3 regions of the Massilia sp. GCM10023247 genome follow, and region 2 is predicted to be linked to each of the others. Evidence: predicted binding sites of a transcription regulator. Region 2 holds the regulator's gene; each other region holds the start of a gene.
What was found. The regulator LexA, encoded in region 2, represses DNA repair genes until DNA is damaged. The targets are predictions, from matches to a motif close to ACTGTATNNNNATACAGT.
Positions count from the first base shown of each region.

Region 1: the regulator LexA is predicted to act here: its motif matches at 1,374-1,391, upstream of ACFPAH_RS16900 (DNA topoisomerase IV subunit B).
Region 3: the regulator LexA is predicted to act here: its motif matches at 1,829-1,846, upstream of dinB (DNA polymerase IV).

Region 1 covers NZ_JBHSIB010000022.1:25,523-28,799, forward strand. The annotation lists gene ACFPAH_RS16890 (gamma-glutamyl-gamma-aminobutyrate hydrolase family protein) at 1-401, opposite strand, end outside; gene ACFPAH_RS16895 (response regulator) at 487-1,287, opposite strand; gene ACFPAH_RS16900 (DNA topoisomerase IV subunit B) at 1,580-3,277, shown strand, end outside.
Region 2 covers NZ_JBHSIB010000007.1:31,187-34,463, reverse strand. The annotation lists gene ACFPAH_RS03905 (cystathionine gamma-synthase family protein) at 1-85, shown strand, start outside; gene ACFPAH_RS03900 (tetratricopeptide repeat protein) at 152-955, shown strand; gene ACFPAH_RS03895 (tetratricopeptide repeat protein) at 1,000-1,788, shown strand; gene lexA (transcriptional repressor LexA) at 1,892-2,527, opposite strand; gene rpsF (30S ribosomal protein S6) at 2,759-3,154, shown strand; gene priB (primosomal replication protein N) at 3,184-3,277, shown strand, end outside.
Region 3 covers NZ_JBHSIB010000009.1:183,667-186,943, reverse strand. The annotation lists gene ACFPAH_RS08720 (recombination-associated protein RdgC) at 1-642, opposite strand, end outside; gene dinB (DNA polymerase IV) at 729-1,805, opposite strand; gene ACFPAH_RS08710 (S8 family serine peptidase) at 1,967-3,277, opposite strand, start outside.

The sequences.
Region 1 (3,277 bases), on a different contig from region 2:
AGCGTGATGTTGCTCGGATGAAGCAGGCCGTTGGTGTTTACCGTCGGGATCATGAAGACCAGCACGTCGCGCGACATCACCCATTGGGCGATCGACTCTTCCAGGTATTGCAGGTTCTTGCTGCGCAGCCCGGTGGACCCGGGTTCGGGGTGAAAGATGCGGGCCGAGACGCCGATGCGCAGGGTGCGGCGCATGAAATCGCGGCTGAAGCGGTCGCGCAGGTTGCGCCAGCGCGAGGACAGGACCCGGCCGACCAGCGACAGCGGAGTGTCGCCCGGACGGCTGTAGCGCGGCGGCCCGTCGGTCGAGCGCCGGTCGGGCACGCGCTGCGGCGCGTCGGCGCGCGGCTCCAGTGGCGGGCCCGGCGCTTCGCCGCGTTGCGTTGGGTGATCGTCTGCCATGGCTCCAATATAGCCCTGCCATTGCGGCGCACGATTCGAAGTTGTAACAAATGATTTACGCGCCCTGGGCGCGGGCGCAGGGCCGTCAGGTGAAGCGTTGCAGCATGGCCACCAGGCTGCGGTCCGCCACCGGCTTGTCGAGCAGGCCACGCACGCGGGCGTCGCGCGCGCGCTCGCTGTCGTAGGGGAAGGCCTTGCCGACCAGCAGCACCACTGCGGTACGCCCCGCTCCTTCCTGCGACTTGATGGCCAGGCTCAGGGCATACGGGTCGATGTTCGGCGCCGCGGTATTGATCATCGCCAGCGAGACCGGCGTTTCGTCGCACAGGCGCACCGCCATCGGCGCGCTGTCGGTCCAGGCGACCGGCAGCCGGCGCTCGCCGAGCAGGCCGGCCAGATGGTCGCGGAAGGCACCGCCCTTGTCGACGATCAGCACCTTGCCGCTGCGTGGCGGGCGCCGCCGCAGGGCGCTCTCGATGGCGTCGTCCTGGCGCAGCCGCGGACAGCGCCGCCGTTCGGCCAGCAGCGGCGCGCCGCGCGCGCTCAGCACCGCCAGGGCGCGCTGGCGTTCGGCCAGCAGCCGCGCCAGCGCTTCGTGCAGCACCTCCGGCTGCAGCGGCCGCACCAGGTGCGCATAGCCGTCGCCTTCGCTGCCGCCGACCAGCAGGGCCGGCGGGATGCAGCGCATGCCGTTCAGCTCGGCCAGGGCGGCGGGACTGGCGCCGTCGGCCAGCACGAGGTCGGGCTCCTGCAGGCTGTCCTCATGCAGGCAGGCGTAGACCGGCCCGGCGCGCGGCGCGGCGGCCAGCAGCGCGCGCAGGTGTTCGCGTTCGCAGGGCTCGAATCCGAGCAGGCGGACCGCGGTCGGAATTTTCTGTGCATGCATGATATAAAATCCGGTTCGCGCCACCTGGGAAGCGTGCCTGCCGTTGTGCTTCGGATCGCGCCAGGAACGCCAAGCTTGCGATAATAACTGTATGCATGTACAGTATCATCCTCGGCCCACGCCCTCTCTCGATGGTTTTCCAGGGCTGCCCCGCTGCCGCTACCGCGTTAGCAACCGTGCGTATCAATCTAGTCACGTTTCTCCGCGTTGACAAGAACAATCCGTCACGCCGCTCCTGCTTTTTCCTCATGACAAGATAGAATGCGCAGGCATTCGACAAAACCTGATCAGCATGGCAACCAAGAAACCCGCACCCGATTACAGCGAATCATCCATCCGTGTCCTCAAGGGACTCGAACCCGTGAAGCAGCGTCCGGGCATGTATACCCGCACCGAGAACCCGCTGCACATCATCCAGGAAGTGATCGACAACGCCTCCGACGAAGCGCTCGGCGGCTACTGCAAGAACATCGGCGTCACGCTCAACGCGGACGGCTCCGTGACCGTCGAGGACGACGGGCGCGGCATCCCGGTCGGCATCCACCCGGAAGAAGGCGTCTCCACGGTCGAGATCGTGTTCACGCGCCTGCACGCCGGCGGCAAGTTCGACAAGGGCTCGGGCGGCGCCTATGCCTTCTCGGGCGGCCTGCACGGCGTCGGCGTCTCCGTCACCAACGCGCTCTCGAAGCGCCTGGAAATCACGGTCTGGCGCCGCGACGACGACGGCAACGGCATCCACCGCCTGACCTTCGCCGACGGCGACGTGATCGAACCCTTGAGCTCCAGCCCGTTCGAGCGCGGCGGCAAGAAGAACGGCACCCGCGTCACCGCCTGGCCCGACGGCAAATATTTCGATTCGCCGAACATCCCGATGGGCGACCTGCAGCGCCTGCTGCGCTCGAAGGCAGTGCTGCTGCCGGGCGTGACCGTCACGCTGACCATCGAAAAAACCGGAGAAGTCCAGACCTGGCGCTATGACGAGGGCCTGCGCGGCTACCTGCTCGAAGCCCTGAACGCCAGTTCCAGCGGCCAGACCCTGATCCCGCTGTTCGAAGGCGCGGCCTATGCGCCCGCCGGCGACGAAAGCTTCGCCGAAGGCGAAGGCGCGGCCTGGGTCGTGGCCTGGAACGAGGAAGGCGGCGTGGTGCGCGAATCCTACGTCAACCTGATCCCGACCCCCAGCGGCGGCTCGCACGAGTCCGGCCTGCGCGACGGCTTATATGGCGCCGTGAAGGGCTTCGTGGAACTGCACGGCCTGCTGCCGAAAGGCGTCAAGCTGCTGCCGGAAGACGTGTTCGCACGCGTCTCGTTCGTGTTATCCGCAAAAGTGCTCGACCCGCAATTCCAGGGCCAGACCAAGGAACGCCTGAACTCGCGCGACGCCGTCAAACTGGTCTCGACGTTTACGAAACCGCCGCTCGAACTGTGGCTGAACCAGCACGTCGAGTACGGCAAGAAGCTGGCCGAGCTGGTCATCAAGCAGGCGCAGTCGCGCATGCGCTCGCTGCAAAAGGTCGAAAAGAAAAAATCCTCGGGCGTGGCCGTGTTGCCCGGCAAGCTGACCGACTGCGAATCGACCGACCTCACCCGCAACGAATTGTTCCTGGTCGAAGGCGACTCGGCGGGCGGTTCCGCCAAGATGGGCCGCGACAAGGAATACCAGGCCATCCTGCCGCTGCGCGGCAAGGTCCTGAATACCTGGGAAACCGACCGCGACCGCCTGTTCGCGAACAACGAGATCCACGACATTTCGGTGGCGATCGGCGTCGACCCGCACTCGCACGGCGATTCGCCCGACTTGACCGGTCTGCGCTACGGCAAGATCTGCATCCTGTCCGACGCCGACGTCGACGGCTCGCACATCCAGGTGCTGCTGCTCACCTTGTTCTTCAAGCACTTCCCCGCCCTGTTCAACCACGGCCACATCTGCGTGGCGCGCCCGCCTTTGTATCGCGTCGACGTGCCGCCGCGCGGCAAGAAGCCGCTGCAG
Region 2 (3,277 bases):
GCTGATCCGGGTATCGGTCGGTATCGAAGACACGGACGATTTGCTGGAAGACTTCGCCAGGGCGCTCTCCACCCAATTCGGGTAACCAATAATCTGTTGCCAAGCATAACCTCCTAGTCTAGTATTGTTAGCACTTCAATACGGAGGAAATATGAAACGGCTGCTTTGCGCGATGGTTTTTGGTTTATCCGGACTGGCAGTGGCAGGTGACTTGGAGGATGCTGATAAATTCCTCGCAGCAAAAGCTTACGACAAGGCACTCCCGCTCTATGCCAAACTTGCCCAAGCAGGCAATGTAGAAGCGCAGTTCCGGCTGGGCGAGATGTACTGGTACGGTGACGGTACTGCCGTAGACATGAAGTCGGCCACGGCCTGGATGCAGAAGGCGGCGGCCCGCGGGCATGGCGGCGCCGTCGAGTCGCTCGCGATTCTCAAGCAGCGCGAAGTGCGCGCCGCCGACATCGCCTACTGGACGAGCGGTTACAAGGGCGACGACCTGACGGCGGGCCGTTTCAATTGCACAGCGCCCCAGATCCCGGCCATGTCGAAGACGAACCAGGAGATCAAGAAAACCTCGGACGCGTATCTGGCGTGGCAGCAATGCTATAACGGTTTTGTCGCCAACATCAACGACGCCATGCCGCCGGGTAAGCGCATCCCGGCCGATGTCGCCAAACTGCTGACCCCGCGCGAAGCCGAGCAGGCGGTCGCCCACCTGACTGGCGTCTACGGAAAGACGATTGCACAGGCCGAGCAGGAGGCGCAGCAGATCACGGCCCAGCACGGGCGCTGGCACAGTGAGACGGAACGTGTGGTCCTTGCAGAGAACACGGCGCGCAGGCAGGAATATGACATGCGGACGCGGCGCATGCAGGAAAACGAAATCGAACGCCAGACCAAGTATCCGTCGATGACTCCGCAACCGGTGAGCCCGCCGCCGGCAACCGGACGCTAAATCGAAGACAGGAAAGTTGAGGTGGAGGGAGCATTCGCGGTACCATGTTCCTTTCCCTCACCTCGACCTCCATGAAGCGCCTCCTCTTCGCAACCAGCCTGCTGTTCTGTTCCGCGGCTTACGCCGATCCTTTGCTCGACGCGAACGCGTTGTTTGCGAAGAAATCCTATCCTGAAGCGCTACAGGCCTATACGAAGCTTGCCAACGCGGGCAATGTCGAGGCGCAGCAGCGCCTGGGCCAGATGTATTGGTATGGTGAGGCAGGAGCGGTCGACGAGGCCAAGGCCGAGGCCTGGTTCCGCAAGGCGGCAGCGAAGGGCAATGCGGTCGCGAGTGCATCGCTCGATATCATGGGGCAGCGCAAGGCCCGTCAGGCGGACATCGCCCACTGGGTCGAGGGTTACGAGGGGGAGGACTTGAAGGAGGGGCAATTCAACTGCCCGGCCCCGCGCATTCCCGCGATGTCGAAACAAACCGTCGACATCGAGCGCGTATCGGCCAGTATCGCAACCTGGCAGGCATGTTACAACGGCTATGTGACCAACCTGAACGCGTCCATGCCCTTGGTGCAGCGGATCCCGGCCGATATCGTCAAGCTGCTGAACGCCGCCGAAACAGAGCGTGCCAACAAGCGGCTCGCGGTCATCGGCGAGAACCTGTCGGAAGAAGCGCGTGTCACTTCAAAACTGGTGCTGGCCGACGTCGCTGCGTGGCGTAGTGCGACCGAAGCATATGTCGCCGAGCATAACGCCATCGTCGGCGTCAAGCCATCGCAGGAGAGGGCGAGAGACATCGAGGCGCGCAAGAATAATTACGCGCCGGTGGGGAGGTAACGCAGGCCACGCGGCCGAGCTGGCAAAACGCCCGCGAACGCCGCCTTTGTCCTTGCCGGTCCAAGCCAGCGTCATGCCGGCGCAGTGCCAGCTTAGTGCCAGCTTAGTGCCAGCTGCGCATCAATCCGACCGCCAGGCCCTCGAGCGCGAACTCGTCGCCCGGTTCCACGCGAATGACCTTGAAGTCCGGATTTTCCGGCAGCAGTTCGATCAGTTCGCCGGTCTTGCGATAGCGCTTGACGGTGACGTCTTCGCCAATGCGGGCGACGACGATCTGGCCGTTCTTGGCGCTGTCGATCTTCTTCACGGCGAGGAAGTCGCCGTCCATGATGCCGGCGTCGCGCATCGACCAGCCGCGCACCTTCAGCAGGAAGTCGGGGCGGGCGCCGAACATGGCCGGATCGACGTTGTAGGTCGCTTCGACATGTTCCTGGGCCAGGATCGGCGAACCGGCAGCGACCCGGCCGACCAGGGGCAGCGACATCAGCAGGGCCGCGGGCACGTGCGGCACCGGTGCCGGCAGCGAAGCGCCGATCAGGCGGATGCCGCGCGAGGTGCCGGAGACGATTTCGATGGCGCCTTTGCGGGCCAGCGCCTGCAGGTGTTCCTCGGCGGCATTGGCCGACTTGAAGCCCAATTCCTTGGCGATCTCGGCGCGCGTGGGCGGGAAGCCGGTGTTGTCGATCGCTTCCTTGATCAGGTCAAGGATCTGTTGTTGCCTTGCAGTGAGCTTGAGCATGGATCTGCCACGGGTTAATGATTCAGACTGTATTTTTGTACAGTATTTCGGCAAAAGCAAGGGAAATCGCCGAAATTGTACGATTTCCCTGCGGGAAGCTGTGGCGGCGGGGCGACGCCCCTAGGCGATTGTGCTGGCGGTCGGATCACGTTATAATTGCCGGCTTTCCCTTCCCACACTCGTCTTGACGCCGAGGTGGGCATTTGTTTAAACGTCCTTAAGGAGTGTTGCATGCGTCATTATGAAATCGTTTTTATCGTCCACCCGGACCAAAGCGAGCAAGTCCCGGCGATGATCGAGCGTTACAAGGCCAGCGTCACCGCGCGCGGCGGTAACATCCATCGCGTGGAAGACTGGGGCCGTCGCCAGATGGCTTACCAGATCCAGAAGCTGCCGAAGGCACACTACATCTGCATGAACATCGAGTGCGACAACGAGACCCTGGTCGAGCTGGAAACCGCATTCAAGTTCAATGATGCCGTGCTGCGTCACCTGACCGTGAAGATGAAGAAGGCTGAAACCGCTCCGTCGCCAATGATGAAGTCGGTCCAGCGTGAAGACGCAGCCAAGAGCCACCGCGCAGAAGCCCCGGCTGCTGCTGCAGCCCCGGCCCCAGCTGCTGCCTAAATTCTTCTGCCAGGAATCGTGAACAGGAAGTGAACCAGTTACAAGTCGTCGCAACGATTGCTGAACGCGACGTACTGCGCTACACCCCCGCCGGCGTGCCGGTCGTCTCGGCAATCTTGCTGC
Region 3 (3,277 bases), on a different contig from region 2:
TTCCGGATCGAGCGAGTGTTTTACGTAACGCACGGCGGCACGGCTCTCGCCGGTGGCGCGCAGTTCGGTGTCCTGGTCGATCGTGAAGTTATACGGCGCCTCGTCCGATTCGAGCCAGCCGGTCATCACGGCGACAGGCGAGCGCTGCACGCGCAGCGATTCGAGCGGCATGCGGTCGACCGCCTTGAGCAGCAGTTTTACCACGTCGTCGGCCTTGGCCGGGCTGGCGGCATCGACGACTAACCAGCCGTTGACCGGGTCGATCCAGGTCCAGGTGTTGCTGCGGATCGTGAATGCGCGCGGCAGCAGTTCGTCGGCCACGCGTTCCTTCAGTTCTTTCATCGCCTTCTTGCCTGGCGGGAAACCCTGCTGCTCTTCCAGCTCGGCCGCCTTGGCCTTGGCCACCTGGTTGATCACCGAGCCCGGCAGCAGCTTCTTTTCCGTGCCCAGCATCATCAGCATCTGCTTGTTGACGACGTGCACCAAGCCGCCATTCGGACGCGGCGTATCCCAGCCCTGGCGCAGCAACTCGTTGCTGTTGGCCGGCGTGAAGGCCAGCGGCGCCAGCGCCTCTTCCATTTGTTCAGGCGTAAAAGCCCACGGTGCGGGCAGACGGTAAATCTGAAGATTCTTGAACCACATAGTTGCTTTCTGTTGTCTCAGTATTTCAGGGGAACGACATTTTACACGCTGATGTCACCGTATTTTCAGCCGGCAACAACAACGTTTTAATGTGTTGTGTGTTCGTCAAACAGGCGCAGTTGCTCGACGTGCTCGGTGTCGCCCAGGCGCACGCCCACGCCCAGCAGGCGCACGGGGCGGCTGGCGCGCAGCCAGCCGGTTTCCATCAGCCGGGCGAAGGTCGGCAGGTGTGGCGCATAGCCCACGCACTCGACGGTGGTTTGCTGGAAGTCGGAAAATTTGATTTTCACGAACAGTTTATTGATGAATTTTTCGGCACCGGCACGCTTGATGCGGCCGAGCAGGTGCTCGTATAAATCGGGCAGCAGGGACAGGCAGGCCGGCAGGTCCGGCACGTCGTTCGTATAGGTTTCCTCGGTGCTGACCGACTTGCGTTCGCGCTCGGGGCTGACCTCGCGGTAGTCGATCCCGCGGCACAGGTCGTGCAGCCTGGCGCCGAAGTTGCCGAAGTGGTGCTGCAGCTCCTGCATCGTCCAGCCGCGCAGATCGAGACAGGTCTGCGCGCCCAGTTTATTCAGCTTGGCGGCCGTGACCTTGCCGACGCCATGCAGTTTTTTGACGGGCAGCGCCGCCACGAAGGCGTCCACCTCTTCGGGGCGCACGAGGAACAGCCCGTCCGGCTTGTTCCAGTCGCTGGCGATTTTCGCCACGAATTTATTCGGCGCCACGCCGGCCGAGGCCGTGATGCCGACGGTCTCGACAATGCGTCTGCGGATTTCCTGGGCGATCAAGGTGGCACTGCCCTTGCAATGGGGCGAATTCGAGACGTCGAGATAGGCTTCGTCCAGCGATAGCGGCTCGACCAGGTCCGTATAGTCGCTGTAGATGGCCATGATCTGGCGCGAGGCGATCCGGTATTTTTCCATCTGCGGCGGAATCACCAGCAGCTCCGGACACAGTTTGATGGCCTGGGCGGTGGCCATCGCCGAGTGGATACCGAAGCGCCGCGCCTCGTAATTGCAGGTCGCCACCACCCCGCGCTGGTCGGGACGGCCGCCGACGGCGAGCGGCCGCCCGCGCAGGGACGGATCGTCGCGCATCTCGACCGACGCGTAGAAGCAGTCGCAATCGCAATGGATGATTTTACGTGCGGGGAGGTTCACTCGGGCGGCGGCCGGGGCCGACTACTGTAATTCCGTACAGTATCTCGTCAATTGGCTCCGAGTGCAAGGGGCGGTGGCCTCGGGAGTCCACCCTACGAGAGCAAACGAAAAAAGACGCGCGGCAGGCCGCGCGTCTTTTCACTTCGCTACCGAAACAGCGATTACCAGCTCAGCTTGAGGGTGTACTTGCCGCTGGTGGAACCGGTGCCGCCGCTGTAGTAGCGCACGCGGGCATAGCGTGCCACGGTGGTGGTGCCGGTATTCGTCACCGAAGCGGTGTCGGTCGCGCCGGCGCCGTTCGTGCTGCTGGCCAACTGCGTCCCCGAGCTGTTGTAGATGTACAGGTCGAAGTCGTTGGTCGACGAACCCTGGGTCAGCGTCGCCGTCAGGGTTTTACCGGCCGGCAGCTGGACCACGAAGTAGTCGGTGTCGGTGCTGGTGCTCATGTTGCCGTTGACCACCGTACCGCTGGCGCTGACCGCGTTCGCGCTCGAGATCGTGTTGTTCGACTCGGTCTCGTTGATCGTCGTTGGCGGCGGGGTGGTGCCGGTGGCCGAAGCCACGGCGGCGGCGGCATCGACGATACCGGTGCCGCAACTGGTGCAGGTGCCCGGGAACGGACGCGCGGTGCTCTTGAGCTTGGACTCGATCTCGTCCGGGGTCAGCGCGCTGTTCCGGGCGATCATCAGCGCCGCCACGCCGGCCACGTGCGGGGTCGCCATCGAGGTGCCCTGGTAGCCGGCATAGTTGTCCGCGCCCGGCGAGCTGGTGCCGGCGTTGAGCGTCGAGATGATGTAGCCGTTGGCGTCGCCGCCCGGCGCCGCCACGTCGACCACGGTGCCGTAGTTCGAATACGGTGCGCGGGCGCCGTTGCGGTTGGTGGCCGCGACGGTCACGACACCGGCGCAGTTGGCCGGGTTCGAGTTGCTGGCGTTCATGTTCTCGTTGCCGGCGGCGACGATGACGACGGTGCCGCGCGAACGGGCGCTGTTGATCGCGTTCTGGGTGGTGGTGCCGCAGGCGCCGCCGCCGCCGAGCGACATGTTGATCACGTGGGCACGGGCTGCGATGTTCGGCACGCCGGTCACGGCGCCGCCCGACGACCAGACGATGGCGTCGGCGATGTCGGAGGTATAGCCGCCGCACTTGCCGAGCACGCGCACCGGCACGATCTTGGCGCCGTAGGCAACGCCGGCCACGCCGGTGCCGTTGTTGGTGGCGGCGGCCACCGTGCCGGCCACGTGGGTGCCGTGCCAGCTCGAATTCGAAGCCGGCTCGCCGGCGGCACATTCGCCGGCGGCGGTCCAGTCGCCCGGATCGGAGGCATCCGAATCGCGGCCGCCGCCGTCGTTGGCGATCGCGGCGTCGGAAATGAAGTCGTAGCCGGCCAGGATCTGGCCGGAGAGGTCGGCGTGCGGACGAATGCCGGTGTCGATCACGGCGACGCGGGCGCCCACGCCGGTCGAGCTGTC